One region of the Paenibacillus sp. FSL H3-0469 genome, then DNA from elsewhere that is predicted to be linked to it. Evidence: riboswitches for the same ligand, from Rfam matches in the RefSeq annotation. Region 1 holds a riboswitch; the other holds the start of a gene.

Evidence for each region. Region 1 has a riboswitch for S-adenosylmethionine ahead of metA (homoserine O-succinyltransferase). Riboswitches for the same ligand answer to the same signal wherever they lie in the genome.
Region 2: linked by a shared signal. The riboswitch ahead of NSS83_RS13440 (methionine ABC transporter ATP-binding protein) and the one ahead of metA (homoserine O-succinyltransferase) in region 1 are both predicted to bind S-adenosylmethionine.

What each region holds. Positions count from the first base shown of each region.
Region 1 is NZ_CP150302.1:6,636,086-6,651,113, forward strand. It holds gene cbiE (precorrin-6y C5,15-methyltransferase (decarboxylating) subunit CbiE) at 1-351, shown strand, start outside; gene cobI (precorrin-2 C(20)-methyltransferase) at 382-1,257, shown strand; gene cobM (precorrin-4 C(11)-methyltransferase) at 1,254-2,057, shown strand; gene NSS83_RS28935 (cobalamin biosynthesis protein) at 2,050-3,189, shown strand; gene NSS83_RS28940 (cobyrinate a,c-diamide synthase) at 3,260-4,792, shown strand; gene NSS83_RS28945 (ROK family protein) at 5,253-6,134, shown strand; gene NSS83_RS28950 (HRDC domain-containing protein) at 6,302-7,324, shown strand; gene corA (magnesium/cobalt transporter CorA) at 7,490-8,425, opposite strand; SAM riboswitch class I at 8,853-8,984, shown strand; gene metA (homoserine O-succinyltransferase) at 9,101-10,018, shown strand; gene NSS83_RS28965 (aminotransferase class I/II-fold pyridoxal phosphate-dependent enzyme) at 10,067-11,233, shown strand; gene mqnC (cyclic dehypoxanthinyl futalosine synthase) at 11,464-12,600, shown strand; gene NSS83_RS28975 (HAD-IA family hydrolase) at 12,697-13,398, opposite strand; gene NSS83_RS28980 (bifunctional 2',3'-cyclic-nucleotide 2'-phosphodiesterase/3'-nucleotidase) at 13,718-15,028, shown strand, end outside.
Region 2 is NZ_CP150302.1:3,102,264-3,117,291, forward strand. It holds gene NSS83_RS13415 (NAD(P)/FAD-dependent oxidoreductase) at 1-740, shown strand, start outside; gene NSS83_RS13420 (YuzB family protein) at 767-1,021, opposite strand; gene NSS83_RS13425 (NifU family protein) at 1,104-1,352, shown strand; gene NSS83_RS13430 (MetQ/NlpA family ABC transporter substrate-binding protein) at 1,536-2,411, opposite strand; gene NSS83_RS13435 (methionine ABC transporter permease) at 2,470-3,138, opposite strand; gene NSS83_RS13440 (methionine ABC transporter ATP-binding protein) at 3,138-4,154, opposite strand; SAM riboswitch class I at 4,257-4,392, opposite strand; gene NSS83_RS13445 (Cthe_2314 family HEPN domain-containing protein) at 4,485-5,231, opposite strand; gene NSS83_RS13450 (UbiD family decarboxylase) at 5,257-7,029, opposite strand; gene NSS83_RS13455 (COX15/CtaA family protein) at 7,091-8,026, opposite strand; gene NSS83_RS13460 (thioredoxin family protein) at 8,136-8,480, opposite strand; gene NSS83_RS13465 (polysaccharide biosynthesis protein) at 8,595-10,223, opposite strand; gene NSS83_RS13470 (DUF456 family protein) at 10,250-10,735, opposite strand; gene NSS83_RS13475 (Cof-type HAD-IIB family hydrolase) at 11,034-11,819, opposite strand; gene NSS83_RS13480 (penicillin-binding transpeptidase domain-containing protein) at 11,915-14,029, opposite strand; gene NSS83_RS13485 (penicillin-binding transpeptidase domain-containing protein) at 14,063-15,028, opposite strand, start outside.

The DNA.
Region 1 (15,028 bases):
ATGGCAGCGAACCGTCTGAAGTTCCGGGCGGATTTCGAAATCATTCAAGAGAAGGCCCCGCAGGGCCTAGCTGCTCTGCCTGACCCGGATGCCGTCTTCATCGGCGGCAGCGGCGGGGAATTAGCGAACATTATTGCGCACAGCGCCGCCAGACTTCGCCCGGAGGGCCGGATTGTGGTTGGGGCAATTACGGTGGAGACACTGCATGGCAGCATGGAGGCGCTTAAGGCCGCAGGGCTGGCCTGCGAGGTCACGATGCTTCAGGCGTCCCGCGGCAAGCCGATTCTCGGCATGACCCGGTTCGACGGAATGAATCCCGTCTATGTGGTCAGCGGCCGGAGGCTTCATTAATCATCAGACAAAACGAAGGAGGAACCCGCAATGAAGACCGATGTAACTTCGCCGCGTGAGCAGGCTGCGGATGGATACGAAATATCGTCAGGAGAAGCGGCCGGGACGCTGTGGACAGAAGCAGCGATGCAGGCGGCCAGTGCATTGTTTGACCCGCTGGATAGTGAAGAGCTGGCGCTGGAGGAAAGACTGACTCCCCGGGCGATCGGGACGTTATACGGCGTAGGTGTCGGCCCCGGTGACCCTGAGCTGATCACGCTTAAGGCTTGCCGCCTGCTGCGGGAATGTCCGGTGATTGCCTACCCGGCTACCAAGAAAGGGGGCAAATCCTATGCCTATGAAATCATAGAGCTGCATGTAGACCCGCAGGACAAAATCATGCTCGGACTGGTCTTTCCGATGACGAAGGACCCGGAGCTGCTGGCTGGCGGCTGGACCCGCACGGTAGAGCTGTGCTGGGCAGAGCTGAGACAGGGGCGGGATGTGGCTTTTGTGACCGAAGGCGATCCTAATCTCTTCAGTACTTTCATACATCTGTCCCGGCTGATGCAGGAGCTGCATCCCGGTGTGCCGGTCGTCTCAGTTCCGGGAATTTCCTCCGTGCTGGGCGCAGCGGCGGCGCTGGAGCAGCCTCTGGCAGACGGCAATCAGCGGGTGGGGATCATCCCGGCAACGGACGACAGGGAGGCGCTTCGGGAAGCGCTGCTGCATCATGATACGGTGGTGTTCCTGAAGGTGGCTAAGGTGCTGGATCTGGTGCTGGATGTGCTGGAGGAGCTGGGCTTGTCCGGCCGTGCCTCGGTGGTGACCAAGGTAACCTCCCCCTATGAGACCGTCTGGCGCGATGCGCGGGACCTGCGGGGCAAGGAAGTGGAGTACCTCAGTCTGATGGTGGTGAGCAAATGACGGAGCAGAGGTTAGAGTCGAAGGTATATATCGTCGGAGCCGGACCGGGCGACCCGGAGCTGATTACGGTAAAAGGCAGCCGGATTCTGCGCTCGGCAGATCTGGTGCTGTATGCAGATTCGCTGGTCAGCGAGGAGCTGATCCGCAGCGCCAAGCCCGGTGCGCAGGTGCTTCAGAGCTCGGGCATGGATCTGGAGCAGCAGGTGGAGCTGATGACGCTTGCCGTGCAGTCCGGTAAAAGCGTAGCCCGCGTCCACACCGGCGACCCCGCCATGTACGGCGCAATTCTGGAGCAGATGTCGCTGCTGAAGCTCTGCGGCGTCACTTGCGAGATTGTGCCGGGCGTCAGCTCGGTTTTTGCCGCTGCGGCGGCGGTTGGCGCAGAGCTGACCGTGCCGGAGCTGACGCAGACGGTCATCCTGACCCGTGCGGAAGGGCGCACGCCTGTCCCGGAACGCGAGCAGCTGCGCAAGCTGGCGGAGCATCACTGCACGGTGGCGCTGTTTCTAAGTGCATCACTGGCCGGCCATGTGAGCAGTGAATTCCTGGCCGCAGGCTGGAGCCCAGAGACCCCGGTGGCGGTCGTGAAGCGGGCTACTTGGCCGGATCAGCAGATTCTGCGGACAACGGTTGAGAAGCTGGAGGCGGACCTGCAGGCTGCCGGCATTACGATGCATGCCATGATCCTGGCCGGCTGGGCGCTGGACCCCGGGCTGACGGACCGCGATCAGCACCGCTCCAAGCTGTACGACAAGACTTTTACCCACGGCTGCCGGGAAGGAATTGGCTCCGGTGAGTAAGCGGTACGCGGCTGTTGCCATTACGCGCAGCGGGATAGAGTTGGCAGTGAAGCTTGGTGCGCAGCTTGGCGGGACTGAGGTCTTTGTCTATGCCAAGTATAACGGCGGGCTGGAGACGCGGAGCGGAGAGATCACTGTTTTTGACGGACCAGTCAGAGGGTTGCTTCCTAAGCTCTTCGGGAGCTATGAGGCGGTCATTCTGTTCTTCTCGCTGGGGGCGGCTGTCCGGCTGAGCGCTCCGCTGCTGCGGGATAAAAGAACCGATCCTGCCGTCATCGTCATCGATGAGCGCGGGGAGCATGTCATCAGCATGCTCTCCGGCCATCTCGGCGGAGCGAACAGGCTGACACTGGAGATTGCAGGGCTGCTGGGCAGTCATCCGGTGATCACCACAGCTTCGGATGTACAGGGCACCTTCGCTGTTGACCTGCTGGGCCGGGAATACGGCTGGCACGCTGACAGCTTCACCCCCATGAAGGGGGTTAGTGCTGCGCTCGTTAACGGGGAGCCGGTGGCTTTCGTACAGGAGAGCGGGGAACATGACTGGCTGCCGCCGGGTGCTGAGGTGCCGGAGCATGTCTCTATGTTCGCAAGCAGGGCTGAGCTTCGGCATAGCGGACGCAGCTTCAGTGCCGCGATTGTGGTAAGTGACCGGTTGGCAGAGGAACCGGGGGAGGACGCACCGGCAGATACTGCTCTGGCCGAATACACTGTAGTGTATCGTCCGCGCAGTTTGGTGCTCGGACTCGGCTGCAACCGCGGGACGTCTGCGGAAGAGCTGGAGGCCGTGGTCCTGCACACTCTGAATGAGCTTCATTTGTCGCTCCAAAGTGTGCGGAATGTGGCGACGGCCGGGATCAAGGGGGATGAAGCCGGGCTGCTGGCCTTGTGCGCCAAATACAGCTGGGAGCTGGTTCTGTACACCCCGGAGCAGCTAAATACAGTTGAACTGGAGCATCCGTCTGAGGTAGTATTCAGGGCAACGGGGGCTTACGGTGTCTGTGAACCTGCTGCGCTGCTGTCTTCAGGTGCGCATTCGCTCCTGCTGCCTAAGCACAAGAGCGGCAATGTGACCATCGCCGTAGCCCGAATCGTCTATCCCGGAGAGAAGGAGGGAAGCAGCAGTGAATGAGCCGAGGAAAGCAGCAGGATATGAGCAAGAGCCTGGATCAGCCCCCTGGGAGCCGCAGGCGCGACCCCGCCTGGTCATCGCAGGCACAGGCAGCGGCTCGGGCAAAACAACGGTCACGCTGGGGCTGATGCGCGCTTTTGCCCGGCGGGGCCTCAACGTCCAGGGCTTCAAATGCGGCCCTGACTACATCGATCCCGCCTATCACACTGCGGTCACAGGCCGTCCCTCACGAAATCTGGACTCCTGGATGACTTCAAGCGATTATCTGCGGGAGTATTTTCTGCATGCTTCGGCAGAGGCCGACTTGTCCGTCATTGAGGGTGTCATGGGGCTGTATGACGGCAAGGAGGATACGGCACTGACCGGATCAACGGCGGAAATCGCCATCCTGACCGCCAGCCCTGTACTCCTGGTGGTCGATGTCCGCAGCATGGGCCGCAGTGCGGCGGCGATTGTGCTGGGCTTCCGGCAACTGGAGCCGCAGGTGCGGATTGCCGCCGTTCTGGTGAACCGCTGCGGCAGCGAGGGTCACTACCGGTTAGTTAAGGCGGCCATTGAAGCAGCCTGCGGGATTCCCGTGATCGGCTGGCTCCCCCGCGACAGCGGGCTGGACATCCCGGAGCGGCATCTGGGCCTGCTGCCCGCTGTGGAACGCGGGGAGCTTGCGCCCTTGTTCGACCGTGCCGCCGACATGCTGGAGCAAGGCACGGATCTGGAGCGGCTGCTGGAGCTTGCTGCGGCTGCTCCTGCTGCTCCGGCTCTGAGGGCGCACCCTGTGGCGGCGGAGCAAGAAGCTTTGCCTGCCTGCGTGCAGACGCCGGACCAGCAAGTCCGCCCACTTACATATGAGGCTGACCAGTGTAAATCTGCTGTGCAGATCATACATAAGACACAGGCAGGCCCGGCGGAGCCAAGTCCGGTCATTGCCGTAGCCCGGGACGCGGCGTTCAACTTCTACTACGCCGATAATTTGGAGCTGCTCGCACGTGAAGGTGCTAAGCTGGTGTACTTCAGCCCGCTTAGCGGTGAAGGTATTCCGCCGGAAGCCGACGGCATCTATATCGGCGGCGGCTTCCCGGAAGAATTCGCGGCGGGGATTGCCGCGAACCAGCTGTTCCTCGGCGGACTGAGGTCTGCCGCAGCCGCCGGAATGCCGCTGTATGCGGAGTGCGGCGGCTACATGGTGCTAGCCCGTAGTCTGACTGACCGCAACGGCACGGTGCATGAGATGGCCGGAATCGTTCCGGCCCACACCGTGATGCAGGAACGCCGGGCAGCGCTCGGCTATCGTGAAGTTACGGCACTTCACGATTGTCTGCTGTTGAAGCAGGGCGAACGCCTGCGCGGCCATGAATTCCATTACTCCGTCATGAGCTATCCTGACAGGGAAGCCCGGACCTATGCCTATGAGAGTAAGGGCAGAGGGGGGAGCCAGCCGGAAGGCTACATCAGCGGCAGCATTATGGCTGCTTATGCGCATATTCACTTGGCCTCCCATCTCCCGGCAGCAGCCAGGCTTGTGGCAGCATGCCGGACCTATCGTGGCCGCAAACAAGCTGTGCAGCAGTATGATTCCGATTCCTGCAACCAACAGGTGGAATAACGTATCTTAATTTATGGATTTACATGGGATGTCCGGCAACAAGCGGAGAAACAGCATCTGTTCATATCACCTTTGGCTATTGTAGCTAAAATGGACGAAATGAAGTGTTGTTTTTCCAACTACTGTTCCAGCATAGGCCATTCGTTCATTAGCAAGTGTAGAAAATCCAACTATACCCCGTTCCCGTTCAATCCACCCAAAGACTCATCAGCAAATCACTTCTGGCTACTATATGTCAACCGCTTGTCATACGTTTAAGAGCCACGTATAATAGGACAAGAGAACGCTTTAATCACCGCGCCGGGCCGGTTAACCAGGCATTTTTGTATTAGAAGAGTCTATCGCATTCAGATGAAACTATCATATTGGCTGAAGCCGGCTTTAAGAGAATCTATCGTGGTAAACAAAGTTTATAGAAGCAACAGCATATGGATGCATCAGGAGAAGGGGGAACGCTGCAGTGAAATTGTTGGGAGCGATTGAAGCAGGGGGAACGAAGTTTGTATGCGGTATCGGGAATGAGGACGGGACGATTATCGACCGGGTGAGCTTTCCGACTGCCACTCCTCAGGAGACTATGAGCCAGGTAATGGATTATTTCAGCGGAAAAGCTGTGGAGGCTATCGGCATCGGTTCATTCGGACCGATTGATCCCGTTATCGGCAGCCCCACCTATGGATATATTACAACCACACCGAAGCCGCACTGGGGCGGCTATAATCTGGTGGGAGCCGTGGAGGAGCAATTCCAGGTTCCGATCGGCTTCGATACAGATGTGAACGGCGCAGCGCTGGGCGAATACACCTGGGGGGCAGCGCAAGGTCTGGATAGCTGCCTCTATATCACGGTGGGCACCGGAATCGGTGCCGGTGCCGTGGTAGGCGGGAAGCTCGTTCACGGGCTGTCCCATCCTGAGATGGGCCATATTCTGGTCCGTCGTCATCCTGAGGACCACTACGAAGGCTTCTGCCCTTATCACGGCGATTGCCTAGAGGGTCTGGCAGCAGGTCCGGCCATCGGCAACCGCTGGGGGAAGCCGGCGGGCGAATTGCCTGCGGATCATCCGGCCTGGGCGATGGAGGCCCACTATCTGGCTCATGCTCTTATGAACTATGTGCTGATTCTCTCGCCGCAGAAGATCGTAATGGGCGGCGGTGTGATGAAGCAGAGCCAGCTCTTCCCGCTGATTCATGCCAAGCTGCAGGAGCTGCTCGGCGGATATGTGCAGCATCCGGCGCTCAATGAAGAGATCGGCAGCTATATTGTGCCTCCGCAGCTTGGAGATAACGCCGGTCTGTCGGGCGCACTGGGTCTGGCCAAGCTGGCTTTGGACCGCAAATAGGATCTCCTGACAAAAAGGCATTGACTGTTACGTAATATATGGTATTCTAGGTTTTAACAGTATAGCATTTAAGAGGAAGCACCTCTTTCACGAATTTCGTGGGAGAGGTGCTTTTTTGCGTTCAAATATGTCATGCGTACTGTAAGACGACGAAAGTAGGGATTCATATGCAGATCGTATTTATGAACCGTTTGTGCAGAAGATCAGGAGTGGACGGGGAGGTTTTTGCCCAGCTGTGGATTGGAGAGGAAGAGGGGCAGTGGCGTCTGGGCTGGCGTGACTTCTCCGGCGAGCAGGAGACGGGCGATAGCCTGTGGTATGAAGGCGGATCATGGAATGAGATGCTGTGCGTATACCGGCACGAGCTTGCCGTGAAGATGGGGGAGGGCTACCGCCCGCTGATTGACGGGGTATTCCATGAGGAGGATAATCTCAGCAGCCGCAGCCAGGAGCAGCTTAGGCTACAGTATTACAGTGAGCAGTACGGGAATGAAGACATCTTCGAGGAGCTCTGCACCTGGCGTAGGGGCAAGGCCTCCAGCGAACGGAAGGCGCCTTATATCCTGGCCAGCAACCGTCTGCTGCGCATGATCAGCGCATTTCTTCCCCACACGGAGGAAGAGCTGCGGCAGCTTCCAGGTGTAGGTGAAGGCAAAGCCTCACAGCATGGCGCAGACTGGCTCAGTATCACTGCGGCGGCCGAGCGTGAGCATGATTTTCCGCTAAGCTGGGTGAATCATGCCATAGACGAAGAGAGCTTCGTATCCTGGCATTATAAGCAGAAGGAGCTTAAGTACAAGAAGGAGCTGGAGCGGCTGAGATTGCGGCGTGTTCTGTTGCAGGGGATCGAAGAGGGGCAAGGGATGGAGCAGCTCAGAGTGCTTAGCGGAGTGTCCCGCCGTGAAGTGCTTGAAGTGGTAGAGGAACTGGAGAAGGACGGATACTCGGCCGAGAAGCTTATTGCCCTGGAGCTGAGCGGAGTGAGCCCCGAAGAACAGAACAATATTTGGACAGCCTATGAACTGATCGGCGACAACTTCCTGAAGCCTGTCCTTTACAAAGCTTACGGCGAACCTTTCGTTCCTGCCGACGGACTCGATCTGTATTACGAACGCCTGCGGCTGATCCGCATCCGTTTCCGGCGGGAGCATCCGGCCGCGTTAGGGGTATCACTCCTCAATAATGATTGAGACTGACGGCCTGCATCGGCCCCAATCTGCAGTCCTGATGACCCGCATTCCTGGGCAGCGCAGACGCATTACATACGGGGGACATACCAAAAAGACGAAGGCTCGCCGGGTCCCGGAATAACCGGGTATACGGTGCCTTCGTCCTTCGTATTCGTCCGCTCTGCTTCATAGCCACTCCTTCTTACGGAAGATAATGAGCATTCCGCAGCCTAGCGTCACCATGACGGCAATAACGCCATAGTAGCCGTACTCGGTGTGGATCTCCGGGATATTGTCAAAGTTCATGCCGTAGATCCCGGTAATCACGGTCAGCGGCATGAATATGGTGGTAATTGCCGTAAACACACGCATGATTTCATTGGCGCGGTTCGCAATACTGGACTGATAAGCTTCGCGTAAGTTGCCCATGAGATCGCGGTACGTTTCGAAGGTTTCAGAGATCTTGACTGCATTCTCATAGATATCACTGAAATACTTCTGCAGCTGATCGTCGATCAGGCGAAGATCCTTTTTGTTGAGCGTGTTGATAACTTCCTTCTGCGGGCCGAGCATCTTCTTCAGCCAGAGAATCTCACTGCGCAGACCAATGATTTCGCTCAGATGCGATTTCTTGGTATGCATGAGGATGTCTTCCTCCAGCTTCTCGATCCGCGCTTCAATCCGGTCACCGACCGAGAAGAAGTTGTCGACAACGAGGTCGATCAGCAGATACAGGAAGCGGTCAGGCGTACTGACCTCCTGCTCCCACAGTACGGGCTTCAGGACACGCAGCTCATGGATCTTCTGCTTCGTAACGGTAATAATATAATGTCTGCCAAGGAATACGTTGAGCGCACGGAGGAAAATTTCCTCATCATCGAACCGGATGCTGTTCACCACGATGAAATAATGACTCTCATAAATCTCCAGCTTCGGACGCTGATCCTCTTCGCTTAGACAGTCTTCCACAGCCAGATCATGCAGGCCGTATATAGGCTGAAGCTCTACAAGGTCCTCCACATCGGCATCAATCCAGTAGAACCCCTCAGCAGGGGCGGTTAAAGTTTCTTCAATGTTGTCAACAGGCGTAAAAACCCCTGCATTTACCAGCCGGATTTTCATCTGATTCACTCCTTATGTCCCTGGTCTTCTCCAGGGGTATGCTAATTTCAGCACACGGAAAAAATCAGCTTGGCCGGTGGTACAATCATGGATGAAGGCCAAAAGACGGTCCGAGAGCATGAAGAAAAAGGGCTCCCGCCGCCGGCAAGCTGATGTTAATCCTGTGTGGTTGTTCATTCTGCACGCATATTCGCGAGCCCGGGTCGCCTTCCATTGTTCTCTCACCTCTTCTTTTCGCCGTTTATTTTGGTTGAAACACTTGTCTAGTATAACGCCGGGATATGGGTCTTACAAGAGAAATTGTTTTCTGTCATAAGGCCCCTTCAGCATTGTATGGACTTGACGAAAAGGAGGTTCATGATTTAAAGTGAAATTTAAGAAAAAGCATCTTTCGGATGCTTAAGGTTATTCAACTGAATACAGCTAAATCTTATCAAGAGCAGGTGGAGGGACTAGCCCGATGAAACCCGGCAACCGGCGTGTGAGCGCACGGTGCTAATTCTTGCGGAAGCTTTGCAGGGCGTTATTCGTCCGGCGGAAGTTCTCTGGCAGATGAGAGGGGCGCATATGACTGCATGATATGACCTTTCTCGCCCGGGAAAGGTCTTTTTTCGCTACCCTGCCTCAGGTTGAACCACCAAGTGGAACCCCATTTCAGTTAAGGAGTGAACAGCAATGCCTATCAAAATTCCCGACAGCCTGCCGGCCAAAGAAGTGTTATCCGGTGAGAATATTTTTGTAATGGATGAAAGCCAGGCCTTCCATCAGGATATCCGTCCCCTGCGGATCGCCATCCTGAATCTGATGCCTACCAAAGAAACTACTGAGACCCAGCTGCTGCGCCTTATCGGGAATTCCCCGCTTCAGGTGGATGTTGTTCTGCTGCATCCCAGCTCCCATACATCGAAGAATACTTCGGCTGAGCATTTGAAGAGCTTTTACGTAACCTTTGATGAGATCAGTCACCGCCGGTTCGACGGCTTGATCGTAACGGGCGCTCCCGTAGAACAACTGGAATTCGAGGATGTCAACTACTGGGAAGAGCTGAAAGTGATTTTTGAGTGGAGCAAGCAAAATGTTACCTCGACCATGCACATCTGTTGGGCGGCGCAGGCAGGGCTGTATCATCACTTCGGCGTGCGCAAGGTGAGTCTGCCGGACAAATGCTTCGGAGTGTTTCCGCATACGATGAGCCATAATAATGTCAAGCTGCTGCGCGGCTTCGATGAAGTGTTCCATGTTCCGCATTCCCGCCATACCGATGTCTCCCGTGAAGATATTGAGCGGAACCCGGAGCTGCAGATTCTGGCAGAATCCGAGGAAGCCGGGGTGTACCTGGTGGCTACGCATGACGGGAAGCAGATTTTTGTTACCGGACATTCGGAGTACGATCCCTTCTCGCTGAAATGGGAGTATGACCGGGATATCGCAAAAGGGCTGGAGGTTGCCTTGCCGAAGCACTATTATCCCAAGGATGATCCGACGCGTACTCCGCCGGCAGTCTGGCGCGCCCATGCGAACTTATTATTCGCTAATTGGCTCAATTACTATGTATACCAGGAGACTCCTTACGATATCGGGGCATTTATCTAAGAGGTTAACTTATTCTTAATAGAAGTAATTAATCAGGAGGCAATGGAGATGGATGAGAAACTGAGAATTGAGAGCAGACTGGCACAGATTGGTTCGATGGAGGACCCCGCCACCGGGGCCATTAATTACCCGATTTATCATGCGACGGCTTTCCGTCACCCTAGACTTGGGCAGAGCACAGGCTTTGACTACATCCGCACCAAAAATCCTACCCGCTCTGTACTCGAAGAAGCGGCAGCAGCCCTGGAATCCGGGGATGCCGGCTTCGCCTGCGCTTCCGGTATGGCTGCACTGACTACGGTGTTCACCTTGTTTGGACAAGGGGACCATCTCATCGTGTCGCTCGACCTGTACGGCGGAACCTATCGGCTGCTGGAACGGATTCTCTCCAAATACGGCATCAGTGCCTCCTATGTAGATACGAACGATCTGGATGGACTGGAAGCGGCCCGCCAGCCGGGGACAAAAGCCGTATTCATTGAGACGCCGACCAATCCGCTGATGATGATTACGGATGTCGAAGCCGTATGTACCTGGGCCCGCCGTCACGGGCTGCTCACGATTGTAGATAATACGCTGCTGACTCCGTTCTTCCAGCGCCCGCTGGAGCTTGGAGCAGATATCGTGGTTCACAGTGCGACTAAGTATCTGGGCGGGCATAACGATGTGCTGGCTGGGCTGATTGTGACCAAGGGCGCAGAATTGTCGGCTGAAATGGCCGTCCTGCATAACTCGCTGGGAGCGGTTCTGGCACCGAATGACAGCTACCAGCTGATGAAGGGCATGAAGACCCTCGCCCTGCGCATGGAGCGGCATGAGAGCAACGCATTGTCCATCGCCCGTTATCTGCAGGAGCATCCGGCGATTGCCGAGGTCTTCCACCCGGGCCTGCCGGACCATCCGGGCTATGCTATTCAGAACCGCCAGTCCTCCGGCAACACCGGGATCTTCTCCTTCAAGGTAAAAGAGGCCGGCTATGTGGAGCCGCTGCTCCGCCATATCAAGCTAATCGCCTTCGCCGAGAGTCTGGGCGGCGTTGAATCGCTGATGACCTATCCGGCGATACAGACTCATGCCGATATTCCGGCTGAAATCCGCGATGCTGTAGGCGTGGATGACCGGCTGCTGCGCTTCTCAGTCGGCATAGAGCATGTAGATGATCTGATTGCTGATCTGGGGCAGGCTCTGGAGGCTGCCCGGAGCGAGCTGGAATAAGACGATGCGCCCCGGACCTGGCCCGGCCTGCGGGATTCGCAGAACGTACAAGCAGCAGTGCCTTCGGGTGCTGCTGTTTAATTTTGCCTGGGACAAGGTCAATTACCGGTCCTGCGCAGCGAAACATTTTTCAAGAACAGCCGATTGTGATACGATGGGAGAACGGACTATTTTTATTTCAAATTGTATTTATCTCATAGACTTCATAGATGAAGAGGAGGCCGTCAACAGTGAGTGCAGTCGATCTTATACTGGATAAGGCACTGAAGGGTGAACGTCTTCAGTTGGAAGATACGGTCACATTGTTCGAGAGCAATGAAATTGAGAAAATGGGTGCTGCCGCAGATGTTATTATGAAGCGCTGGCACCCGGAGCCAGTGACAACATTTGTCATCGGCCGCAACATTAACTACACCAATGTATGTGATGTATACTGCCGCTTCTGCGCCTTTTACCGCAGACCCGGTTCGGAGGAAGGCTATGTGCTTCCTGATGAGACAATCTATCAGAAGATTGCGGAGACCATGAGCGTCAACGGAACCGAAATTCTGATGCAGGGCGGCACGAATCCGAATCTGCCGTTCAGCTACTATACGGATATTCTGCGCGGCATCAAGCAGCGCTTCCCGGAGATTACAATGCATTCCTTCTCACCTGCGGAAATTATGAAAATGGTTGAGGTCTCTGGCCTGCCGCTGGAACAGGTCATGCGTGAGATTCATGCCGCAGGCCTTGATTCCCTGCCCGGCGGCGGTGCTGAGATTCTCGATGACCGTACCCGCCGCAAGATCAGCCGCCTCAAGGGCTCCTGGCGCGAGTGGATGGACGTCATGCAGACCGCACACCGGATCGGCATGAATACAACAGCCACGATGGTGATCGGTCTGGGCGAGAGTATGGAAGAACGGGCGCTGCATCTGCTGCGTGTCCGTGAAGCCCAGGACGAATGCATTGCGAACAAATATGATTCCGAAGGCTTCCTGGCGTTCATCTCCTGGACCTTCCAGCCGGATAATACGAATCTGAAGCTGGACCGCCAGACCCCGGAGGAGTACCTCAAGACCGTAGCCATCAGCCGCCTGGTACTGGACAATATCAAGAACTTCCAGTCCTCCTGGGTTACGATGGGTCCTGAAGTAGGCAAGCTCTCCCTGCAATACGGCTGCAATGACTTTGGCAGCACGATGATCGAGGAGAACGTAGTCTCCTCGGCAGGCGCGACCTACAAGGTCAACATCGAATCGATCACGCAGCTCATCCGCGAAGCTGGCAAGATCCCAGCGCAGCGCAACACGCGTTATGATATTCTGCGCACGTTCGAGGATGCGAATGCGAAGATTGACAATGATTTTATAATGCAGAATTAGAATGAAATAAAGAAAACAAAAATAACGGAGTTAAACTACAAATTGTAGTTTTTACTCCGTTATTTTTGTTGCTCAACTGCAATGCTTGTTCCATTTTTATAAATAGGATAATAAATCGGCTAGCTTTTTGATGTTTAGATATTTTGTGCTTGCTTGAGAATTCGGTCTTGATAGGACTAATACTGCTTGGATACCCAGTGCTGCTGCACCCTCTAAGTTCTGTTCATAATCATCGATAAATACTGTTTCAGTTGCCGGCAAATGCATCGCATCAAGTGCATGGCTGAACATGCCGGGATTAGGTTTGCTTTCTCCAAGTTCAAAACTAAGTGTCATATTATCAAAATAATTATACATACCGGCATTTTTAAGAACTCTTTTGACCGACGGGTCGGTATCTGAAATAACTCCAATCCTATACTTTGCGCTCAGGACTTCAATGGTTTGATTTGTATGATCTAAAAAAACATAATTAGCATCATTGTACACTCTATCATATGCAATGATTTCAGCGTGTTCGTTAGTAAGGTGAATTTCAGGTAACCATTCAGCCAGTGTTTTATAATAATTTGTATACCTTTCAAGCTCCTCATCTTCAGTTTTGTAAACTTCATTTTTGAGGTGCTCATTTGCTTTTGAAATTGCCGTATTCAATTGTTCTTGTGGTATTGACCCTAGAATTTGTGGATTTATGTATTCCAACGCTTTTAATGTTATCCTCCAATCACCTGATGCAGGGCGGAAAATCGTCCAGCCAAGGTCGAGAAATATACCACGTACAGGTTTTTGTATAGTCATTTCAACTCCCCCTATAAATCCTATGATATTGTAAAAATCTATTTATAAAAGAGTAAGTAATCTGTTTTTATTTCCTATTTAACTTGTTCAACAGGCGGAGACCAATTGAATAGGCTTTTTTACGCTTTGTTCACTTAATTCTTCACTTAATTGTAAAATGATATCGTTATTTTTTACAAAAAACGATGAATTAATGTGAGATTTTACACAACAATTTATAAGAGTTAATGCATTTTGATAGATTCATAGGTAGGGCTATGATACAATTTTTCGGACAGTGGTAGAATAATATAGCAATCACAGGGAGGAAATTAGATTTATGGGAGAGAGAAGATGGAACAAGCCGATAGCTTCTTTATTGGCTACCACAGTTCTGGCAGCACAGATGCTGGGCGGAGTATTCAATGTTCCTGTGCTGGAGGCAGGAAAGGCTGAGGCTTCTCCGGTGATAACAAATCCGGGAACCATTAATTTACGCTTGATGAGCACCACTGATGTTCATACGAACGTATATGGATGGGACTATTTCAAGGGTGCCGCCTCCGCGACTGTAGGTCTGGACCGTACTTCAACCTTAGTAAAGACTGCGCGCAGTGAAGCAGAGGGGAAATACAACCTTTTGCTGGATAACGGCGATTTAATTCAAGGAACACCGCTGGGAACGTATATGGCCCAAGTGTCTGATTTCAGGGAAAGCGAAGACCAGATTCATCCGATAATCGCAGCTATGAACCTCATGGGTTATGATGCAGCAACCTTCGGCAATCATGAATTCAATTATGGATTGGATTATCTGGACCGGACCGTTAAAGGCAATGTGAGCAGTGTAACTTATAAAGAGTCTACGGGTGCGAAATTCCCTTATATCAATGCAAATATTTATAATGTATCCGATGGTGAAAATACATTCACTCCTTATAAAATCATCGATAAAGAAGTGAAGGACAGCAAGAACAACACCGTTACAATTAAAGTCGGCCTCCTGGGTCTGGTTACTCCGCAGATTATGGAGTGGGACAAGGTAAACCTGGAGGGCAGGGTAACTGCTAAGGATATTGTGGAAACGGCGAAGAAGTTTGTTCCAGAAATGAAGGGTAAAGGTGTCGATGTTATCGTCGCCATGACGCATTCGGGGTTCGATGCGGCTGCCTCTGGTGAAAATGCAGAGAATGTCATTAACCTGCTGAGCAAGGTTGAGGGCATTGATGCCATTACCTTCTCGCATACCCACAAGGTATTCCCGACGAACGGGGATGACAGCAAGCTGGATGCTTCCTTCAAAGATCCGTCCACCAATAAACCTTATGATAATGATGTAGCCAAGGTAGATAATGCCAACGGACACATTAATGGAACTCCGGCAGTTCAAGCTGGCTATGGCGGGGGTTACCTGGGTCTTATTGATCTGAAAATCGCCCAGAATAGCAGCGGCAAGTGGACAGTAGACAAAACAGCCTCCAAGGCTTCTACGCGCTCTATTGCTGGCGCAGCCGTTGACACCGCTATTGAAGATCTTGCAGGAACGGCACATCAAGCTACGATTGATTACGTGAATCAGCCGCTTGGTGTAACATCTGCGCCGATGAACAGCTATTTTGCTATGGTGCAGGATGATCCGACAGTCCAGATC
Region 2 (15,028 bases), 3.5 Mb from region 1:
ATTACCATAACATTCCTGGAGCTGAGGAATACACCTGCAGTATTCAGAGCTTCGCCGGAACCCGCGAAACTTACCGCAGGCTGAACGATGTGAAGCCTTATGGAACCGTCAACATTGTCGGCGGGGGACTCAGCGGCGTAGAGATTGCCTCGGAGCTGCGGGAGAGCCGGCCGGATCTGAATATCTCGCTGATGGACCGGGGAGAACGTATTTTATCTTCTTTTCCGGCCAAGCTGTCCAGGTATGTTGAGGAATGGTTCAGTGAGCATCAGGTGGAGACGATTGGCGGAGTGTCGGTCTCTCATGTCGAAAAGGATGCCATCTTCAATGGCACCCAGGCTATTCCGGCGGATGTTACGGTATGGACTGCCGGCATTCAGCCGGTGAAGGTCGTACAGCAGCTTGAGCTTCCGAAGGACCGCGGAGGCAGGCTCATTGTGGGGGAGTATTACAATATAGCTGAATACCCGGAGGTCTATGTGATCGGGGACTGTGCCAGCCTGCCCTTCGCCCCCAGTGCACAGGCGGCAGGTGCCCAGGGCGAGCAGGTGGGCCAGATTATGCAGGCGCTATGGCGGGGAGAAACCCCGAAGCTGCATAAGATTAAGCTGAAGGGAACCCTCGGTTCACTCGGCAAAAATGCCGGCTTCGGCCTGATGGGCCGCCGCTCTGTCATGGGCCGGGTTCCTCGCCTGCTGAAGAGCGGCGTGCTGTGGATGTCTAAACGCCATTTCGGCTGATGAAGCCCGGCTTGAACCCAGGCGGTTTAGTCAATCTCCAGGTTGTCCCAGGCTTCTGCCTCTTTTATGGCGGCTTCTATGGCCTCTTCCAGAGCAGCAGGGGAATCGGCCTCAATGATCTCCCCGTCCACCATGGCGAACGGCTGGAGATAACACTCTCCGCAGTTGTTCAGACAGCCGTACTCCACTACATCATATTCAGGGTTTTGTTCCAGCTTAAGCTTGAGCGGTTCAGTACCGTGGCCGATGTTGCTGGCACAGAATTCTATAATTGGTCTCATGATGATCTCCCTATTCTGCCTTAACCATTTTATTTTTTAACTTTTTGTACTATAATAAACATACGAAAGGAGTGATTGAGAAATGAGTGAGAATGTACAAAGCGCAACCATGTACGATGAAGTACTGGAAGTCCTTGATAAACTTCGTCCGTTCCTGCAGCGCGATGGCGGTGACGTGGAACTGATTGATGTTGAAGACGGCATCGTTAAGCTGAAGCTTATGGGTGCATGCGGCAGTTGCCCAAGCTCCACGATCACGCTAAAAGCCGGGATCGAACGCGCCCTGATTGAAGAAGTAGAAGGCGTGGAAGAAGTCGTTCAGGTATTCTAATCCCGTTTCATAAACCATCCCGGCCTCCGCTAAGAGGCCGGGATTTTTTTTATTATAGAGGATTTCGTCTGAAGGATCAACCACCTGGCTGTGCAAAAAACCAGAAGCCGCTCCGCCAGCCATTTCTGGCTACCGGGCTGCTTCTGGTCTCATTAGGATTATTCAGCTTACCTAAGCTTAAGCTTAGAATGCTGGAATAATCGCTCCGTCGTATTGCTTTTCGATGAATGCCTTCGCTTCCGGGGAAGTCAGCGCTGCCGCCAGCTTCTGAATGGCATCCGAATCCTTGTTGTCAGGACGGGCTACCAGCAGGTTGGCATACGGGGAATCTCCGCCTTCAATGAACAACGCATCCTTCGTAGGAGACAGCTTGGCATCCAGGGCAAAGTTAGTGTTGATCAGCGCCAGGTCTACTTCATCCAGCTGACGGGGCAGCATGGCTGCATCCAGCTCAATGATATCCAGCTTCTTGGTGTTCTCAGTGATATCCGCTTTGGTAGAGGCAATATTGGTGTCATCCTTCAGCTTGATCAGACCGTTCTTCGCCAGCAGAATCAAGGCGCGGCCTCCGTTCGTTGCATCATTCGGAATCGCAACCTTTGCACCCTCTGCCAATTCGTCTATCGATTTGATTTTCTTGGAATAGGCGCCAAATGGCTCTACATGAACAGCGGTTACAGCTACGAGATCTGTGCCGTTCTTGGTGTTCTGATCATCCAGGTAAGGCTTGTGCTGGAAGAAGTTCGCATCGAGCTGCTTCTCGGCAAGCTGTGTATTCGGCAGGATATAATCCGAGAATTCTTTGATCTCCAGCTTAATGCCTTGGGCTTCAAGCTGCGGGGCAATCGCTTTGAGGATTTCCGCATGCGGTACAGCAGAGGCACCAATCACTAGAGTTACCGGTTCTGCCGCAGGCTCTGTAGTCGCTTCTGCACCAGCGGCTTCCGTAGGTGCCGTTGTCGCAGCAGAATTCGCGGCGTTATTCGCCTTGTTGTTTCCGCAAGCGGCAAGTACCAATACCAAGGTCAGGCTGAATAATGTAAGCAGTACTTTTTTCATCTGTAAATCCCCCTCTAATCCATATGTTTTATTGAATAAGGCTATATGTGGACGTACCTTATTTCCGTGTAAAATGTCTTACCAGCCGGTCGCCAGCCATTTGCAGCAGCTGCACCAGAATGACCATCAGTGCTACCGAGATAATCATAACTTCCTTCTCATAACGGTAATATCCGTAGCGGATGGCCAGGTCACCCAGACCACCGCCGCCGATCATGCCGGACATCGCGGTATACGAGACAAGGGTCACTACAGTAATTGTTACTCCGGCCAGCAGACCCGGACGAGCCTCCGGAAGCAGCACGCGCATAACGATCTGCCCGGTGGACGCTCCCATGCCCTGCGCCGCTTCAATGATTCCCCGGTCAACCTCCCGCAGTGCCGTCTCCACTAGTCTGGCAAAGAAGGGCGCCGCGCCGATCACCAGTGCCGGGATCGTTCCAAGCACACCTATCGAGGTTCCCATAATCGTCTTGCTTAATGGAATCAGGGCAACCATCAGGATGATAAAAGGGACCGACCTTAGGATATTCACAATAAAGGATAATACCGAGTAAACAACCCTGATAATAACGTTATTTGACTTGCCCCATAAATATAACACAATTCCGAGCGGTAAACCAAGGATTATTGTGAATATTCCTGAAATTGCGATCATTTTGAGTGTAGCAATCGTAGCTTCCAGCATCTCTTCCCAATTGATTGTGCTAAAATCCAATCCGCCCATTACGAAATCACCTCCACATCAAGACCCTGCGCTACTAACTCCGTGAGCGTGGCTTCAACCGCATCAGCAAGTCCTTCGAACCGTACAATCAGCTGCCCGTAAGGAACATCCTTAATCGTAGAGATGGTGCCATGGAGAATGGCGAAGTGGACCCCGGTTCCTTGAACCACCTGGGAGAGCGTGGACCCGTAAGTCTTTTGCCCGAGAAAAGTGATTTTGACCGACTTCGTGAAGCCTGAGTGCACAGCATCAATCGCTTGCCGGAGCGGTCCGTCCGACTGGGTCTCACTGCGGATGAATTCCTTGGTGACCTCATGCTTCGGCTTCAGAAAGACCTCGGCCACTTCCCCCTGCTCCACAATACCGCCGCCATGGATCACGGCAACGCGGTCGCAGATGCTCTGAATCACATGCATCTCATGGGTAATCAGCACGATGGTCAGATGGAATTTGCTGTTGATATCCATCAGCAGGCGCAGAATGGAGTCAGTCGTCTGCGGATCAAGCGCCGAGGTCGCCTCATCGCATAACAGAACGTCCGGATCACTCGCCAGCGCCCGGGCGATTCCGACACGCTGCTTCTGTCCGCCGGACAGCTGAGCCGGGTACTTATTCCAGTGCTCCTCCAGCCCGACCAGAGCGAGCAGATCTTTAACCTTTTGTTCAATCTCGTTCCTTCCGGCTCCGATCAGCCGCAGCGGAAAGGCGATATTATCATAGACTGTTGCCGATGAGAGCAGATTGAAATGCTGAAAAATCATCCCGATCTTGCGCCGCTGCTCCTGCAGCTGTCCCTGGCTGAGCGCTGTCAGTTCGACACCGTCCACCCACACCTCGCCCGCAGTCGGGCGCTCCAGCAGATTAATGCAGCGGATCAGCGTGCTTTTACCGGCCCCGGAGTGACCGATCACCCCGAAGATTTCCCCCTTCTTAATCGACAGGCTCAGCGCAGAGAGTGCAGTTGCCTGCTTACTGCCTTTGCCATACACCTTGGTTATATCCTTCAATTCTATCAACCGCTGCGTCCCCCTTCTGTTCTAGCTTCCATCATTGCAATAAAAAGACCCCTTACGATCCATGCAGATCGCAAGAGGCCCTGTGTGTATAATGACAATGCCTTCTCATCTGCCAAATACCCCGAAACCGGCGGCATTGTAGGAATTAGCACCATGACATTTGGATGCAGCGCTTCGCTGTATTCAAACCGGTTGCCGGGCTTCATCGGGCCTATCCCTCCGCCGCTCTCGATAAGATAATAGTATGAGGTTATATATTCCGTATCCTGTCAGAAGCTAATGTATGCTTAAGTATAGTTCAGTTTCGAGTTTTTTGTCAAAGGTAAGTTTTTACGTACGTTCATGTCCGGATTTCAGGCCGGGGGCCGCTTTATTCTTGTGCCATTGTTCATTCCCGTACCTGTATGCTGCGGCCAGGGCTTGGCATACCATTTCCAGACTCTGCTTCAAATCCTCCAGATGGCTGTCCAGATCCTCCAGACGGATTTTGTCATGCAGCCCCTGGTGGCGCTGCCAGAGATCATCGGTCATCTCCGCGTTCATGTAATGGATCTCGGCATTACGCCGCTTGCGCAGATTCTCCACCGGCTCCCGGTAGGAATTCCTGATCCGCTCCAGTTCGTCCGCAAGCGGATGATGCGGGTGCAGCAGCTGAAATTGCCTCAGCACCGTAAAATAGGAGAAATGCGTCTTCACCTTGCCTGTATTGAGATTGTACAGATTATTCAGCACCGTACCCAGCTTGTCCAGCAGTGAGAAGACACGGATGAAGCCATCCTTGTAGAAATACACATATCTGGCGTACTCCCCCTGCTCGGTGGACGACATATCATCCATATAACCGGCAATCACTGACTTCCGGAAAAAGGCGGCTGCGAACCAGCTCTGCTCCAGCTCATCCAGAGAGGAGATCAGGCCCCGTGTCCAGATTTCCAGCTTGCGGTATTCATGGTCATGGTCTTCATGTGCCGCCATCTCCTTGCGCAGCATGGAGGCAGCCTTCGCCATGGACTCCATAGCTTCAGCCAGCACACCGCTGTTCACGCGGGGCGGCTCTCCCAGTAATGTCCGCAGCATCTTTGACCCTCCTTAAAGTTCACTTCTACGCTAAAGGAAAATAATGGTTCCAGTTGCGCGCTACCCGCTTCGCAATATCCTCGCTCGGAGCCAGCTCCTCCGGGTATCCCGGCTTCATCCGGGCATCTACAATGATCGGCAGCGTATAGCTGACACTGCCCCGGTGTACCCCGGCCGCCGAATAAATATCATCCGCCGGATTGAAGCGGGTGAATACAGACCACAGGAATGAGGTCTGCGTGCTTACCGCCTCTTCCGCCTGATCGACCAGCACAATCAGCGGCCAGGCGGTCTCCCTCTCCTTGAAGGCAGCCACCAGCCGCTCCGGCAACTCCGGGTCCTCTTCATAGGATGCACCGGAAACGGCTAAACATCCTCCGCAATAAGGCACAGCGGCGGTGATTGATGGAAGCTGGCCCTCTGTATAAGTCCTTGGCAGCTGACGGACCGGGCTTCCGATGCCCGCCATCACCGCCTTACTGCCATGGTTCAGCTTGCGTCCGGTATAATCCAGCGTATCCATGGAGGTATTGGCAAAGATCGTCAGATCCGTGTGCGGGTTGAAGCGCTCAAGTACCGTTTCCAGCAGCTTGGGGAAATCGGTAAGCTCCACCTGAACATTAGTCAGCAGCAGGAATTTGGTTAAGGAGAGCTGGCCCTCCCCTAAGATACGAAACGCTGACACCATATACTCACGCGGATAACTCTCCCTCACGACCGCTGAGGTCAATGAATGCGAACCGGATTCGGAATAGGACCATAGCGCTTTGACCGAAGGGATCAGCAGAGGATAGGCTGGAGCGAGCAGCCGCTGCAAATAATCCTTCAGATAATAATCCTCCTGGCGCGGCTTGCCGGTGATGGTCGCCGGGTAGATAGCATCCTTGCGGTGCCACATCCGCTGAACATGCATAACCGGGAAATCATGCTGCATGGAATAGTAGCCGGACTGGCTGCCATACGGTCCTTCTGCTCTCCGCTCCAGCGGAGACACGCGTCCCCGGATGGAGAATTCGGCCTCTGCCGGAATCCGGTGACCGCCCAAGGGGTCCTGCACCATAGGAAGCTTGCCGCCCAGCATCAGCGACGCAAGCAGCAGCTCCGGAATCCATTCCGGGACTGGAGCCACTGCCGCAGCAATCAGGGCCGGAGGCCCGCCGATGAAGACAGACACCGGCAGGGTCTCGCCGAGATGCTCTGCCTGCGAATGATGGAAGCCGCCACCCTTGTGAATCTGCCAGTGAATGCCTGTGGTGCTATCATCATACATCTGAATCCGGTACATTCCGAGGTTATGATCCTTGGGGTTGGTGATATTCTCCGTATAGACCAGAGGGAGCGTGAGGAATGCCCCGCCATCCTTAGGCCAGGCTGTGATCCGGGGCAGCTCCTTCAGCGGATCACTGCTGCTGCAGACACCGAGCACCGGAGCCTCTCCTTGCGGTATGTTCTTGGTTCCTGCCCTCAGCAGCTCAAGCAGCACCGTCCTCTCCCGCCATAAGCCGGCGGCTGAAGGCGGAATCAGCTGCTCCATCGCCGTTGTCAGCGACTTAAGCAGCTGCTCCGGTCTTGTCCCAAAGGCCTTGTTGACGCGCCGGACTGTCCCGAACAGATTCGTAGCGACCGGGAACGGTGTTCCTTGCACGTTCGTGAACAGCAGTGCCGGGCCTTCCTCCTCCACCACCCGGCGGTGAATTTCGGCAAGCTCCAGATAAGGATCAACAGGTGTATCTATCACTGCCAGATCCTTATCCCTGCGGAGCTGCTCGATCCATTGTCGTAAATTACTGTATCGCACTATAGCGTTCCTCCTCAAACAGGACCTTATGCTTATCCCGTCCACCGTTGCCGTATGCTTATTACTTGCTGCCCCTGCCAGCTCCGCTTAACTGCCAGACTCTTACACTCATGTAACACAGAACCCCGAAGAGTCCGGAGATCAGCACAATATGAGACATTGCAGCAAATATGTACAATCTTTCATTATTCAGTGTGTATACTACAGCCGCTCCGCTGAATACCTGCATCAGGCATAACAGGACTGCTGCTACTCCCAGAGCCCTCAGCTCCGGCAGCTCCTTATACTTCCAGAAGGCCAGATGCCCAAGTATAGCCGTAAGCAGGAACAGAATCGCCGCCGCAATCCGGTGGACGAATACGATCCCTACTCCGCCGCTCATCTCCGGAATCCATTGTCCGTTACACAGCGGCCAGCCGGAGCACCCGCCCTGGGAACTGGTGTGGCTTACGTAGGCCCCAATGTAGACAACGATATATGAATATACTGCAGTAACCCAGGTTAAGTTGCGGAAGGCCGGGCGGACTTTGGGACTTCCTGTGCTGAATTCCGCTCCTGGAGCGAAGGTCCGTCTGGTCCCAAGCGCCAGCATCAGGGAACCTGCGAAGGCGATCAGCGAGAACCCCATATGCAGGGCCATGACCGCAGCTGACTGCGACTTCACTACTGCAAGCGCTCCCATCCCGCCTTGAACGATGACGAAGATCAGGGTCAGGAGGGCACAGGCCAGCAGATCCTTGCGGTGCCTGGCATAACGCCAGAAGGCAACCATGGAAGCCAGTGATAACAGGCCTGCCAGGCCGCTGAACAAGCGGTGGGTATATTCAATCAGAGAGCCGATGGTGTAGGCCGGAATCAGCTTCCCGTGGCACAGTGGCCACTCATTCCCGCATTCCAGTCCCGAGCCGGTTTTCGTCACCACAACCCCGCCGAACAGTGCCATGAACATAATGAGACAGGTCAGATAGCTGAGCCATTTTAATTGAAGTGTCGTCAATAGTATCACCCGTATTGTATAGGAATGAGTATGAAGCATATAAATTCTTATATTTATTAGAAAAAAGCACCGCTTCTGCTCAAAATAGGGCGAAAGCGGTGCTGCGTAATTACTTGTGAATGCTGAGATAAACGTCCAGCGCCGTATCAAGAAACTTCTCGATTTCCTCCCGGGACTTGCGGAGCTTGTTCACGAACCGGACCAGTTCCCGTCCATCGGTATACGCGACAAAGCTTGGAATGCCCAGTATATTCTGTTCCTGGCTGACATCGCCTACGGCATCGACATCCACTTCGACCAGGGTAAGGCGCTCTGCATATTTTTGTTCCACATCCGGCATGAACGGATCAATGAATTTGCAATCCACACACCAATCTGCCTTGAAGACTGCCACCGTCAGGCGCGAAGACTGAATTGCCACCTGGAACTGGGCAGGGGAGCTGATTTTGTCCATCAATTGACCATTCCCTTCTATCAGAAAGTTCCACACGAAGCTTGCTCTTTAAGTGAATCAAAATGTACGGAATAAGTCAAACAATAATGACAAATCAAGACAATAGTCATATCATTATTCACCAGCACGCACACGGGCAGGCTGCAGTTTCATCAAAGGACCCAGCACCTTACGCAGCGGACGGGGATAACCGGCAATCTCCTGGCTGCTGAGTACGCCCAGAATGATCAGGAGAACCAAATAGACAATTACGACTGCCGCTCCAACCACCAGACAGGTAATCAGGAAGGCCAGACGGGCCGGCATAAGCTGCGTCATCAATATACCTGCTTCATTCAAGCCATAGCCGATACCTGCCGAGGCCAGGACCGCAATAGAGAAGCCTCCCCAGCGTTTGCCGAGAATGGTGAAGGGGACGATTTTTTTGAGCATCCGCAGATTAAGCATTGTAATCACTATGAAGCACAGTGCCGTAGAACCGATAATGCCATAAATGCCAAACCACTGGCTGAACAGGAAATTGGAGCCGAACTTCACGAGGATACCCACAAGCACGTAATACATGGATATCCGGGATTTGCCCATTCCGAGCAGGATCGAGTTCGTAGTCATCATCGTTATCTGGAAAATAGTACCGAGTGTCAGCATCGCCACAATACCGCTGCCGTCAAGCGATTTGAACAGCAGGCCGTTAACCGAGTAGGCAGCCACAACAAGTGAGACTACAACCGGTGTGCCTGTAAGAATGGAGACCCGCATGGCGAGTGTGACCTGACGTTGCAGGTGCTGTTCATCTTTGCGGGCGAAGGCGGCAGATATAATCGGAATCAGCGATGCACTTAGGGCGATCGACAATACCGGAGGAATTCCGGCCACACTCTGTGCCCGGCTGCCGAAGATCCCCAGCGTCCACGTAGCTTCCTTCAAGCCGATTTGCCCGCTAAGCAACGGCACAATAAAGGTAGTATCAATGAAGTTCACTACAGGCACCGTAACGGAAGACAATACAATCGGTATGGACAGCTTGAAAATATCCTTGTAAATCTTAAGCAGCGGGATACGGGCTTCATTCGAGTCATACAAAGCGACCTTCTCCTCGCTGCGGCGCAGCTTCATCGCATAATACAGCATCACGCCGAAGGCGCCGATACTGCCGAGTACACTGCCGAAGGATGCGCCTGCGGCCATCCAGGTGTTGCTGTAGCCCTGGCGCAGCAGAATAAAGGCAAGCAGAATAGCTGTGGATACCCGGGCAATCTGCTCGACAATCTGTGAGATGCCCCCGGCCATCATATTGTTACGGCCCTGGAAATACCCGCGCATCATCGCGATTGCGGGGAACAGCAGCAGCGCCGGGGCAATCGCCCGGATGGCCAGTGTGCTCTCGGGAACCTTACTGGATTCCGCGTAATAAGGAGCAGCTATGTAGAGCGCTACGCTCATAATCACACCAACCACAGCCGCAAAAATCAGCGCCGCACGATACACCTGCTGTGCTTCCTGCGGACGGTTCAGCGCATAGCGCTCGGACACCATTTTACTAAGCGTGCTGGGAATACCGGCTGTCGCCAGAGGCAGCAGCAGCAGATACACATTGTTGGCTTGTGTAAACGCAGCGTTACCGACTTCATTGAATAAATGCTCCAGCGGCACCCGCTGGGCAAGCCCGAGGACACGGGCTACCAGTGCGGCTGCCGCCAGAATTAGCGTGCCTTTGACAAAGGATTCTTTCTTGGTGGACAAGCTGTTTCGCCTTCTTCACAATAAATTTAATAGCGTCCGATCCAGATAAAGAAGAGGACGATCATAACAATCTGCAGAATAATCTTGACGACTGTGCTGCTGAACAGCCCGAGCAGAGCGCCGAAGCTGACCTTCACCGCTTTACCGGCCTTCTCGCCGGCAATCAGCTCGCCGATGAAGGCACCCAGGAACGGGCCGATCAGCAGGCCGAACGCCGGAATCAGAAACGGGCCGATAATCAGACCGATGGTGCTGCCGATCACGGAGGCGCGGGAGCCGCCGAACTTCTTGACGCCCCAGGCCCCGACCACATAGTCGGCAATGAACAGCACCACGACGATCAGCGTCTGGGCAATCCAGAACCAGGGACCGAAGGAGCCGAAGGAAAAGAACCAGCCATATACAAAGAATGCCAGGTAAATCGCAAGCGCCCCCGGCAGGATCGGATATACCGCCCCTGCCATCCCGATTGCGAACAAAGCAATGATCAGAATCCAGCCCAGAATTGTCAATTCCCTCAACTCCTTATGTTTAGATAGCTAGAAATGAAGTCCAAAAGGTGCGGGTCGTAACTGCGGTGAATTTTGGCTTCCAGCCGCTGTTGTCACCAGATTTCTTGATTCAAACCGCTATTAGCGGTGAAAATCCGGTGACTGCTAATGCTTCCGAAGCTAGCTTTCCTACGGAAAGCTTTCAGGCGGTCGCTACCGCTCCTCCAGCTCAAACTTCCCCTCCGTTACTCCCACCAATTGTTGTCTTTCAGATCAAGCTATATAAAATTCAACAATCCGAAACTCATCGCAACATCTACTAAGCCTGCTTGGATATGCGTGCAGCCGAGATTCCGGTTTCGGCCTCTGTCAGGATGTACTTCTGAATCACTTCCGCGATTCCGTCTTCGTTGTTCGTAGCTACTACTGCATCCGCTTCCTGCTTAACAGCTTCCTGGGCGTTGCCCATAGCCACTCCGAAGCCGGACTGCTGGATAGCTGCCAGATCGTTGAGGCTGTCGCCTACGGCAACAACCTGGGACATGTTAATGCCCAGCAGCTTGCAGACTTCAAGAATGCCTGAAGCCTTATTGACGCCCAGCGGATTAATCTCCAGGTTGAATGGCGAGGAGTTGGTGATCTCCAGCCCGCCCAGCTCCTGCAGCCGCATCAGCAGCTTGTGGCGGATATCGTTATCCTCGGTGGAATAGCCGAATTTCAGCCATTCTCTGCTGTCAATCTCACCGTCCCAGCTATCCCGGTTGTACACTTCATCTACGGAGTAAGCCCAGAACCAGATATCGAATTCCTCAGCAATTTTGTGCATCTCTTTGACCAGCTCCACATCCATCAAGGAGCGGCGGTACAGCTCATTAGGCGCACGCCAGACTTCACTTCCGTTCACCATAATCATTGGAGTGTTCAGGCCAAGCTGTTCAGCATAAGGCATTGCACTGCGCGAAGAGCGCCCGGTAGACAGGCAGACATGTACGCCGGCCTCCATCGCTTTTTTGATCCATTCCACCGTAAGCGGGGTAATCTTCTGTTCGTCGTTCAGTAGGGTTCCATCCATATCCAATGCAAGCAGGCGGTATTTGGCAGTCATTTGCCACCCCTCCATTCTTGGTCGCTCTTTCGTTTGAAGGCAACCGTATATTTGGTATTTCTCGCAGATCCATCTCCATCATGGCTATAATATCATCAGTTTGTTGCGGCAGTATTATCGGAACTTTCACCGGAAGCAGCTCCGTCATTCGGGTTCGCTGTTTTCAGGCTTTTCTTAGGCACGCCATCCAGCCCGTATTCCCAGTCGTAAGCGTCGAAAATTTTACGTGCAACCGGAGCCGCACTGTTGGAGCCGAATCCCCCTTCGGGGATGACTACAGCAACAGCCAACTTAGGATTATTACGCGGGGCGAAGGCAATAAATACCCCGTTATCGCGCAATTGCCCTTTACCAAGCTGCTGTGAGGTCCCTGTCTTACGGGCAAAATCATAAGGGAAATCTGCGAATGCTGAGACCTTACTGTTCATACCCTTTTTAATTTCTCTCCAAAAGGACTTGTCAAAGGTCGTCACTTCATCCAGCACCTCGCGCTCAAATTTCTTGACCACCTTGCCCGATGAATCCGTAATCTTGCTGACAAGCTGCGGCTTGATCCGCACCCCTTCATTGGCAAGCGTAGAAGCATACTGAGCTAACTGCAGCACCGTATAGCGGCCCTGCTGTCCGAAGGAGGCATAGACCAATGCGGCTTGCGCACTGCCCGCTGCCTTAGTATCCGTGTAGTTGATCTGTCCCAGGTATTCATTAGGGAGACCGCTCTGCGTGGATACGCCAAGGCCGAATTCCTTCATATATTTATCCCAGACTCCAATTCCCTCGCCTTTATATTGCTCATAGAGCTTCTTGCCGATCATATCTACCATGAACACATTGGAGGAATCCTCAATCGCCTTAGCCGGACCCATCCGGCCGTATACGTGCCCCGAGGAATTGCGGACGGAGGATTTATCATCCTTACCGAAATAAGCAATCCCTTTGTCTGTGTACGTATAGGAAGTGCTGAAAAAGCCTTCATTCAGACCGATCAACACCGTCAGCGGCTTAATGGTGGAACCGAGCAGTACGGTGGAACCAAATCCATGGCCGGACAGGCCGGAAGAATAAGGAGTGATCGTCCCGTTCTGGTAGTTGCCCATGATCTTATTCCAGGTATCCGAATCCAGCTTCTCCGCTGTCCAGACATTGGTATCGTAATCCGGCATGCTGGCCATGGCTACGATATTGCCGGTATCGACTTCCATCGCCACCGCATAGCCTGTCTTGGCGTCAGGATGAGTCTTGCCTTGTACAGCGTTGCGGTGCAGCCAATTGATCTGTTCGGTGATAGCCTGCTCCGTCTTAAGCTGAACATTCTTGTCAATCGTCATCCAGATATCATTACCCTTGACAGGCGGCACTACCTCTTCCACCTTCTCGGCCATATTCTGCGGATTCACCGAGATGACCTGATAGCCGTTCTTGCCGCGCAGCTCCCGCTGATATTGCAGCTCCAGGCCGTCGAAGCCGACGAATTCATCGTCTTTATAATTCAGGCCGGGATCTGCGCCGATCTTCTTCATGGCGCTCTGAATATTCTTGTAGATGTTGAGCGTATTGGAGGATTTGAAGGGCTTGATATACCCGACCGTCTGCACGGCTACGGTATCCTTGTCGTAATGACGTACGCCTTCTTCCACGATCTCAAGGCCCGGGAATTCGCTTTTGTGCTCCATGAAATAAGCGATTTCCTTGGTGGTCAGACCGGATTTGATCTTGCGGGCCATATAGCCCGAATATTTCTTGAAATATAAATCCAGAGAATTAATTACTTCATTAACAGTCAGCTTCTCGCCGTTCGGGTCGCCATATTCATCAAATTTCGCAACCAGATTATTTGCCAGCGCATACGCATTGGCTCTTGCCTCCGGCTTAAGCGAGCTGATTCCCGTTTCCTTATCCACCACTTTAGCTGTATATTCCTTCGTTAGCGTAACATACAGCGTTTGAACAGAGGTGGAGTAAGCAATTTGCTCGCCTGCGGCTGCGCGGATACCTCCACGGATCGAGGCGAGTGGTACACTTTTGGTATCCCGGCTGGCCTCCACCTCCGTCAGTGTCGGTCCTTCCACAAATTGAATAACTGCGAGACGGATAATAATCACACAAAAAATAACAAACGTGCTGAAGAAAAACACGTTAAGCCGCAGGCCAAGCGAGCTCTTGCTGTCCTTCTCTTCCGGGGGGGAGGCCTGCTTTCGGAAAACACCCACAGTTTTTCACTCCTCTACATCAAAATAAACCGTTTAGTTCACCCTTGACTCGGGCACATTTTTCTTAGGGACTCCATCCAATCCGTATTCCTGGTCATAGGCTTCAAAGATCCGGCGGGCTACCGGTGCTGCACTGTTCGCTCCAAAGCCGCCTTCTGGAATGATCACGGCCACTGCAAGCTTAGGATGCTCACGCGGAGCATAAGCAATGAATACCCCGTTGTCACGGGTGGCCCCGAACGCTTCCATCTCAGAGGTTCCTGTCTTGCGGGCGAAGTCATATGGGAATCCGTCAAACGCCTTAACCTTAGTATTCATCCCGCGCTTGATCTCTTTCCAGTAAGAAGGGTGAAACGAGATGCTGTCCAGGACTTCCCGTCCAAATTGCTTAACCGTCTTCCCTTCGGGATCTGTAATCTTACTGACGAGCTGGGGCTTAATCCGCACGCCTTCATTCGCAAGTGTTGCCGTATACTGGGCAAGCTGCAATGCGGTGTATTTCCCCTTCTGGCCGAAGGAGGCAAGTACCAGCGCCGCTTGGGCAGAGCCAGCCTTCTTCGGATCAAGATAATCGGCAACTCCGGCACTTTCACCGGGAAGCCCGCTTTGCGTAGACACCCCAAGCCCGAATGCCTTCATATATTTGTCCCATACGGCAATCCCTTCTCCCGCATACTTCTTGTACAGTGCATTACCGACCCACTCTACCATAAAAGCATTGGAGGACTCCTGAATAGCCTTCGCCGGACTAAGCGGGCCCAGGACATGGCCGGAGGAATTCCTGACCGAGGAGCTGTTATCCTTACCAAAATAAGCAATCCCTTTATCCATGTAAGTATCACCGGTAGTGAATAAGCCCTCTTCCAGACCGATCAGGACACTTAACGGCTTAATCGTGGAACCCAGGAAGATCAATGACTTCAGCCCGTTGCCGGAGACACCGGAGGTAATATCGTTAATTGTCCCGTTCTGATTGTTGTTTTGTATTTTCTCATACAC